DNA from 2 places in the Bacillus sp. THAF10 genome. Region 1 is predicted to be linked to the other one. Evidence: riboswitches for the same ligand, from Rfam matches in the RefSeq annotation. Region 1 holds a riboswitch; the other holds the start of a gene.
The links. Region 1 has a riboswitch for lysine ahead of FIU87_RS17190 (Na+/H+ antiporter NhaC family protein). Riboswitches for the same ligand answer to the same signal wherever they lie in the genome.
Positions count from the first base shown of each region.

Region 2: another riboswitch for lysine. It lies ahead of FIU87_RS15300 (aspartate kinase); the one in region 1 lies ahead of FIU87_RS17190 (Na+/H+ antiporter NhaC family protein).

Region 1 covers NZ_CP045403.1:3,313,389-3,317,608, reverse strand. Annotated here, with positions in the region: gene FIU87_RS17195 (HD-GYP domain-containing protein) at 227-1,333, shown strand; lysine riboswitch at 1,417-1,607, shown strand; gene FIU87_RS17190 (Na+/H+ antiporter NhaC family protein) at 1,749-3,314, shown strand; gene FIU87_RS17185 (sodium-dependent transporter) at 3,672-4,220, shown strand, end outside.
Region 2 covers NZ_CP045403.1:2,928,835-2,933,054, forward strand. Annotated here, with positions in the region: gene FIU87_RS15300 (aspartate kinase) at 235-1,476, opposite strand; lysine riboswitch at 1,615-1,800, opposite strand; gene uvrC (excinuclease ABC subunit UvrC) at 1,870-3,642, opposite strand; gene trxA (thioredoxin) at 3,849-4,163, opposite strand.

The sequences.
Region 1 (4,220 bases):
GCCGCAGCAGCCTCGATGCCGCAGCTCCCCCCAATCCCGGCGGCTCCCCCAATGCGCAAAGCGTTCGACATCCCCAGTTACTTCCGCACCTACCACCTCCCTAAAAAAGTTTCCAAACTTTTTTCCAAATATCCACCCAATAACCATAAATTTCAACTATAATAGGAAGTAGATATCTGTCGAACTTTGAAGGCTGTACAAAAGTGCCTTGTAGATAGGAGAAGTTATGAGACTATTACCTACAAAATCAATGAAGCCAGGAATGGTATTGGCCAAGTCTATTTTTAATGACTCAGGCAGGGTCCTTCTTAGTGAAGGAATCTCTGTTACTTCCAAGATGATTTCCCGTCTTCAGAATCTAAATGTTACCTATGTTTATATAAAAGATGCGAGAACAGACGGGTTGGAGATACCTACACTTATTTCTGATACCACTCGCAACGCCGCGGTAAAGACCATTACAGATACGTTTAAGTCCATTGAAAACGAAAAAGAGCTCAGCAAGTGGTTTGTGATGGATAGATCCTCAAAGGACTTGAAATCACTTATTCAGCACTTGTTAACAGATATGAAATCAAATGAAGAGGTTGCCACACTTCTGACAGATGTGTATGTGCATGATAATTATGTATTTACTCATTCTCTTAATGTTACCCTTTATTCGCTTTCGATTGGCCTAAAGCTCGGCCTTTCACAAAAAGACCTGGAGATCCTTGGCTTAGGCGGAATATTACATGATATCGGAAAGATGCTTGTGCCAAATGAAATACTTTTTAAACCAGGAAAGCTCTCAAGTGAAGAGTTCAGCGAAATGAAGCGTCATGCAACATATGGATTTGATATTTTACGCAATATGCAAACTATTCCTCTCATAGTAGCACATTGTGCATTTCAGCATCATGAAAGATTAAATGGAAGCGGCTATCCACGAGGAATTAAGAGCGAAGAGATCCATCTTTTTGGAAAAATTCTGGCTGTGGCAGATGTGTTTGATGCCGTCACGTCTCATCGAGTGTATCGCAGTGCGATGCTTCCTCACGAGGGCCTTGAAATTTTATATTCTGGCTCAGGTACGTTGTATGAACCAGCAATTATTGAAGCATTTCGTAAATCCGTGGCGATTTATGCCTATGGGTTGATGGTCACTCTTAATGATGGAAGAAAAGGAATTGTGGTTGGTCAGAATCAAGATTTAACAGAGCGACCTATCATCCGTATTGTTGAAGAGGCTGGAGATGAATTAGACACGCCTTATGACCTAAACCTAAGAGACCACTTAAATCTAGCCATAGTGGATTGCGATAACCAAAAGAACGTAGCAGCAGTAAGCTAATAGGGTAGTGAAATATTTCCTTTGTCCTATAGTAGGATATATGGTATAGTAAGAGCATAAAATAATATACTTCCCTTATCATACGATGAGGTAGAGGCTGCGCAGCATAAGAGTAATGCTACTGGAGGGTGACACCTAGGATAGTAGAAGAAAGGATGCTGTGCCGAAGCAGTGTGAGTGGTCGAACTCACGTTGCTGGGGTTATCTTGAATAAGGATAACACTGCCATTATGACCGGTACGGACGGGTTTTATAATGGAGGGCTACTGATCGGATGGAGGATAACACATTACATAGGTAATGATAGTTATTTTCTATCATTACTTTTTATTTTGTTCTCTTTCAGTGCCTTCCATTGTTGTCATTCGTTTGCCATCGGTCAAACATATTACAGCTTAATGGGGGTTTTTTTGTTATGGAAGGAACGATTTATTCTTTGATTCCTCCTGTGCTGGCAATCTTGATGGTCATTGTGACGAGAAGAGTATTGCTTTCACTTGGAGTAGGTATTTTAGCGGCCGCTTTGTTGGTGGCAGACTTTAATCCTTTGAAAACTGTTACCCTAATTTGGGATACGGTGCTTGGGTTATTTTATTCTGTTGGAGATAGTGAATGGAACCTGTGGAATATTTATATTCTTGTTTTCCTCTTAATACTTGGTGTGATTACTGCATTTATTTCTATCACTGGGGGAAGCAGAGCGTTTGCTGATTGGGCGCAAACGAAAATTAAAACTAGACGTGGCTCCAAATTTTTAACGGCACTTTTAGGAATTGTTATTTTCATTGATGATTATTTTAATGCGTTGGCAGTGGGACAAATCAGCAGACCTTTAACCGATCGTTATAAGGTTTCACGTGCGAAATTAGCCTACCTGATTGACTCCACTTCTGCGCCAATTTGTGTTATTTCCCCTGTATCGAGCTGGGGTGCCGTAATTATCGGTATTATAGGAACAGATGTGATTGTAAAGCAGAATATTAGTGATTTAACAGCGATTAGTGCATTCATGCAAATTATTCCGATGAATCTATATGTCTTTGCTGCCATTCTTATGGTGATTTTAGTAAGTTATTTTAACGTGAATATCGGCCCGATGAAAACTCACGAAAAGCGTGCGATGGAAAAGGGCGAGCTTTATGATTCAGAAAAAGAGGTCCCTGGTGAGCTAACGGATGACCTTCCAACAAGCACGAAGGGTACAATCGGTAACCTTGTGTGGCCGATTGTTGCTTTATTCGTTGGTGTGATTGGAGCGATGCTTTGGTTAGGGGCGTCTGCACTTGAAGGAGAAGTAACGCTGTTAGGTATTTTTGAAAACACAGATCCATCGGCAGCATTATTTTATGGTGGATTGTTTGCGCTAGTAGTTTCCTTAGTACTTCTATTTGGTCAAATCTCCAAAGGTGGAGTGACTAATAAGGTAGTGGGACGTGGCTTTATGGAAGGAGCAAAATCTATGCTTCCTGCCATTTATATTCTTTTATTTGCTTGGACAATTGCCGGGTTAATCGGTGAGCTACAAACGGGAGAATACATTGCCGAACAGGTGCAAAATTCTAATATGAATATTGCGTTCTTACCGGTAATAATCTTTGTGATTGCTGGGTTTACTGCACTAGCAACTGGAACTTCATGGGGAACCTTCACATTGCTTCTTCCTATTGCTGGGCAAATCGCAGCATCTACTGATGTTTCTATCCTTTTGCCAGCATTAGCAGCAGTACTTGCAGGAGCGGTATTTGGGGATCATTGTTCCCCAATTTCTGACACAACGATTCTTTCCTCAACAGGTGCAGGATGTAACCATATTGATCATGTGTTAACACAGCTTCCATATGCATTAATTTGTGCTGGTATTGCGATTGTGGGATACATTGTTCTTGGGTTAACTGGCAGTACTTTATTAGGATTACTAGTCGTTGTTGTAGCATTTGTTATCATTGGCTTTAGTTTTAAAGCAGTGAAAACGGCTCAATAATGAAATAATACTTTTCAAAAAAAGTAAAAAACACCTCCTTTTTATCTAATCTATGAAAGAGATAAAAGGGAAGGTGTTTTTTTTCTGAAAAAATATTTATACAGGAAATTACAGCTTAAATTCTGCTTTCATGCAAAATTTGACGGATTATATGAATAAATATACGGTGTAGAGTATTGTCAAAACGTGTCGAAACTAGTGAGGAAAAAGTTTGTTTTGACATAGTCATAAAGTCTAGTTATACTATGTATAAATTATATTAAATAATCTGAAAAAATAAAACATTTAGACTCTTTTATCTATTTTCTGGTAATTTATAAGATAATCACTAAGAGTCTGAATAGGGGGAGAGAGAGAATGAGTAATCGACCGCAATGGGGGACAAGAGCAGGCTTTATCTTAGCAGCGGTTGGATCAGCCATCGGGTTAGGAAACATTTGGCGTTTTCCAGCAACTGCGTATGACAATGGAGGAGGAGCGTTCTTTGTACCATATTTATTTGCTCTTCTAACAGCAGGTATTCCGCTTTTGATCCTTGAATTCACAATGGGTCATAAGTACCGTGGATCTGCACCACTATCTTACGCAAGAATGAACAAAAAGTTTGAATGGCTTGGCTGGTGGCAAGTTGCAATTGCATTTGTTATTTCTACTTATTATGCCGTTATCATCGCTTGGGCCATGAGCTATTCTGTTTTCTCCTTAAATTTAAAATGGGGAGACGACCCAACAGGATTCCTAGTAGGCGACTACCTAAAGCTTGCTGCTCCAGGTGAGTTTGGATCCGTTGTACCATCTGTATTACTACCATTAATCATCGTTTGGGTTATTACACTTGGCGTTCTGTTTAAAGGTGTTAAAAAAGGTGTGGAAGTTGCCAACAAAATTTTCATCCCAGCACTTGTT
Region 2 (4,220 bases), 380 kb from region 1:
GGGCTGTTTTTTTTTAGTTGGTACTTACTTATTAATAAGACACACTTAATCAACGTTACTGTCGTGCTTTTTTCGTAGAGGAATTTTTAAATACGTGTCAACTTTTCTTCAAATAAAAATTAGAAAAAGTCTTAAAGGCGACTTTTTCTTAGGTTTTAGCAACAATCTTTTAGAAAAGAGCTTTTTGAAAAAAGTAAAAAACGCCCTAAGTATAGGACGCTTTCTTGAACTTTATTAGCTTAACACACGCTCAACAGACTCTTCTCCCAGTTTAAACGCAACATGTAATGCTTCTACTGCGCGTACCATTTCCGCTACATCCACTACCGTGGATACTTTTATCTCTGAGGTACTAACCATTTTAACATGAATTCCTTCTGTCGCTAGGACCTGAAACATCTCTGCTGCAACCCCAGGATTGGAAACCATCCCACTGCCGACGATAGATACTTTCGCTAAACCGCTCTCCTGTTCAATTGACGAGAATCCAAGACGATCCTGGTATTCATTTAGAACTTCCAGCGTCTCTTTCACATCTACAGTTTTGACTGAAAAAGAAATATTGGTTGTGTCTTTATCCATACTTGTTTGTATGATGATGTCAACGTTTAGGTTATGCTGTGCAAGGGTCGTAAATATGGTAGATAAGGTATGTAGTTCGTTTGGCAATCCACATACTGTTATTCTTGTAACTTGATCTTCAAATGCGATTCCTCTAACCATTAGATTTTTTTCCATGGAAACTTCCTCCTCAATAATCGTTCCTTCTTCTTCTTCCATACTCGATCTTACAACAAGCTGTACTCCATAGTTTTTGGCAAACTCCACTGCTCGTGGATGAAGGACTCCGGCACCGAGGTTTGCAAGTTCTAGCATTTCATCATAAGCAATAGCAGAAAGCTTTCTAGCGTTCTTGACAAAACGTGGGTCAGTGGTAAAAACACCGGTTACGTCTGTATAAATATCACATTTCTTTGCCTTTAAGGCTGCAGCTAATGCAACAGCAGTCGTATCCGATCCGCCACGGCCGAGTGTCGTAATCTCGTTGGCTGCCGTAATTCCTTGAAATCCGGCAACAATGACAATTTTTCCTGCATCAAGGTAGCTCGCTAGCAGGTCTGTTTCAATATGTGTAATTCTCGCGTTTCCATGAACAGGCTCCGTTCGAATTCCAGCCTGCCAGCCTGTTAAGGAAACTGCTTCATGGCCTCTCACCTGAAGGGCCATCGCCAAGAGTGAAATCGTGATTTGTTCTCCCGTCGTTAAAAGCATATCCATATCCCGCTTACTTGGATGAGGATTGATGGCATTGGCAAGTGTAAGTAATTCATCGGTCGTTTTTCCCATAGCAGAAACAACAACTACCACCTTATGTCCTTTTTCCACTTCCCTGATTACGCGTCCGGCCACGTGTTGAATTCGTTCAACAGAGCCTACGGATGTACCTCCAAATTTTTGTACGACGATTGTTGACATGCACACCATTCCTTTTTTGTGATTATTTCATCATAATGTAACAAGATAGACAGCTAAAAACTGTTCTTAAAAACAAAAAACAGCAATGAGCTAAAGTCTCATTGCTGTGATTGGCAAAAAATAACATATCCGTTCACGCGGTGAGATAGCTCTCCAGGTAGCACAAAGACAACCTGACAGTCCTACATTTCTTAAACGCAGAACCAGTAAAAAAAAGAAAAAGAGACTTTTTTTTACTTCGGCGATCTCCCCTTTCTGTAATCTTCACGGAAGCTCTTTCTTCTCCGACTACATACTTATGAAGCTCGCACCTCTATCATCACTTCAAAATTTGAAGTGGCACATTATGAAATTAATAGTGATTATAACAGACAATTCTATGCCTTACAACACTTATTCACGAAGTTTTTTAAAAATTTCCTCAGCAATCGGTCTCGGTACTTTTGCAGCCTGTATTTCTTCCACGGTTGCTTCCTTCATCTTCGCAACAGAACCAAAATGCTTCATCAGAGCTTTTTTCCTTGCCGCTCCTACTCCTGATATCTCATCTAGTATCGATTGAAACACACTTTTACTTCTAATTTGGCGGTGAAATGTAATCGCGAAACGGTGCACCTCATCCTGAATACGTTGCAAAAGATAAAATTCCTGACTTGTTCTCTCAAGTGGAACAATCATGGCGTCTTCTCCTGCGAGGAGATTGCTAGTACGGTGCTTATCGTCCTTAGCTAGTCCGACTACTGGGATAAACATATTCAGTTCATTCTCTAAAACATCTCGAACCGCACTCATATGACCCTTGGCACCATCTATGACAATCAAATCTGGCAAGGGTAGCGATTCTCTTAGCACTCTTGTATACCTTCTTCTGACTACTTCTCTCATAGATTCGTAATCATCGGGGCCTTGCACACTCTTTGTTTTATATTTTCGATACTCTCGTTTTTCTGGCTTGCCGTCTATAAACACGACCATTGCTGAGACAGGGTCTGTACCTTGGATGTTGGAGTTATCAAAGGCCTCAATTCTATGCGGTGTAAGGATACCAAGTATCTTACCAAGATTCTCCACCGCTTTAATGGTTCGACTTTCATCTCGTTCAATTAATTGAAACTTCTCACCAAGAGCAACCTTGGCATTTTTATCAGCAAGATCGACTAATTGTTTCTTTTTCCCTCTTTGAGGCTGAAGCACATTGGTTTGCAAAAGTTCCTCTGCCACCTGCACATCAATATTAATAGGAAGCATCACTTCTTTTGGCACGAAATGGTGCTGCTTGGAGTAAAACTGTCCTAGAAAAGTAAGGAAATCCTCTTCAGGTTCGTTATAAATTGGGAAGAGAGAAACATCTCGCTCGATTAATTTGCCTTGACGTATGAAAAACACTTGCACACACATCCAGCCTTTATCATAGGCATATCCAAAAACATCCCGATCGACAAAATCATTCATTTCCATTTTCTGTTTTTCCATCGTCGCTTCGATGCTTAGAATCTGATCACGAAACTCCTGAGCGCGCTCAAATTCCATTTTTTCTGCAGCTTGCATCATCTTGTCGGTAAGCTCAACCTTTACCTCTTTGTACCCTCCGTTGAGGAACTTTACGATCCCGTCTACCATTTCTTTATTGGTTTCCTGAGAAACATGCTCCACACAAGGCGCGAGGCATTGGCCCATATGATAATATAAACATACTCTATCAGGCAATGTGACACATTTACGTAAAGGATAAATACGATCTAACAGCTTTTTCGTATCATTAGCCGCCTGGACGTTTGGATAGGGACCAAAGTATTTCCCCTTATCCTTGGTGACCTTGCGGGTAATTAACAGTCTTGGGTGCTTTTCTGCGGTTATTTTAATAAAAGGATAACGCTTGTCATCCTTGAGCATGACGTTATATTTTGGGTTGTGTTTTTTAATAAGATTCAGTTCTAAAATAAGCGCTTCAATATTGGAGGAGGTAACGATATATTCAAAGTCCTCAATTTCATTAACAAGACGCAAGGTTTTACCATCGTGACTCCCCGTAAAATAAGAACGGACTCGGTTTTTGAGAACCTTCGCCTTTCCAACATAAATGATGGTTCCTTGTCTGTCTTTCATTAAATAGACCCCAGGTTGGTCAGGCAGAATTGCCAGTTTTTCTTTTATTGAATGGTTCATAATTAAAACTCCTTCCAACCTAAGTTTTGCTTCTTTTTTCATTATACCTTTTTTCGTACGTATGTTCCATTAGGAATAGTGTTGCTTTATTTTTTGTAGAGGAAGAGACGTGGCGAAAAAGTCCCTCTGTTTCGCGGATAAAATTATTTTCTCCTTTTCAATACAAAAAAAGCCTAGCCAATAGGCCAGACTTTTTTAGCAAAACATTAAGCGTGTTTGTTTAATAGCTCCGCTAATGCTTCTTTCGGTTGGAATCCAACTGCTTTATCTACTACTTCACCGTTTTTAATTACTAGTAAAGTTGGGATGCTCATTACGCCGAATTTACCAGCAGTTTCTTGGTTTTCGTCTACATCCACTTTCACGATTTTCACTTTGTCGCCCATATCTTGGTCTAGCTCTTCTAGAACTGGAGCGATCATTTTACAAGGGCCACACCATGGTGCCCAGAAATCTGCTAAAACTAAGCCTTCGCTAGTTTCTTGGGTAAAGTTTTGGTCTGTTGCATTTGTAATTGCCATTATTATTCCTCCTAAACCTTTTCTCTCGATTAACAATATATGCAGTTAATCAAGTCT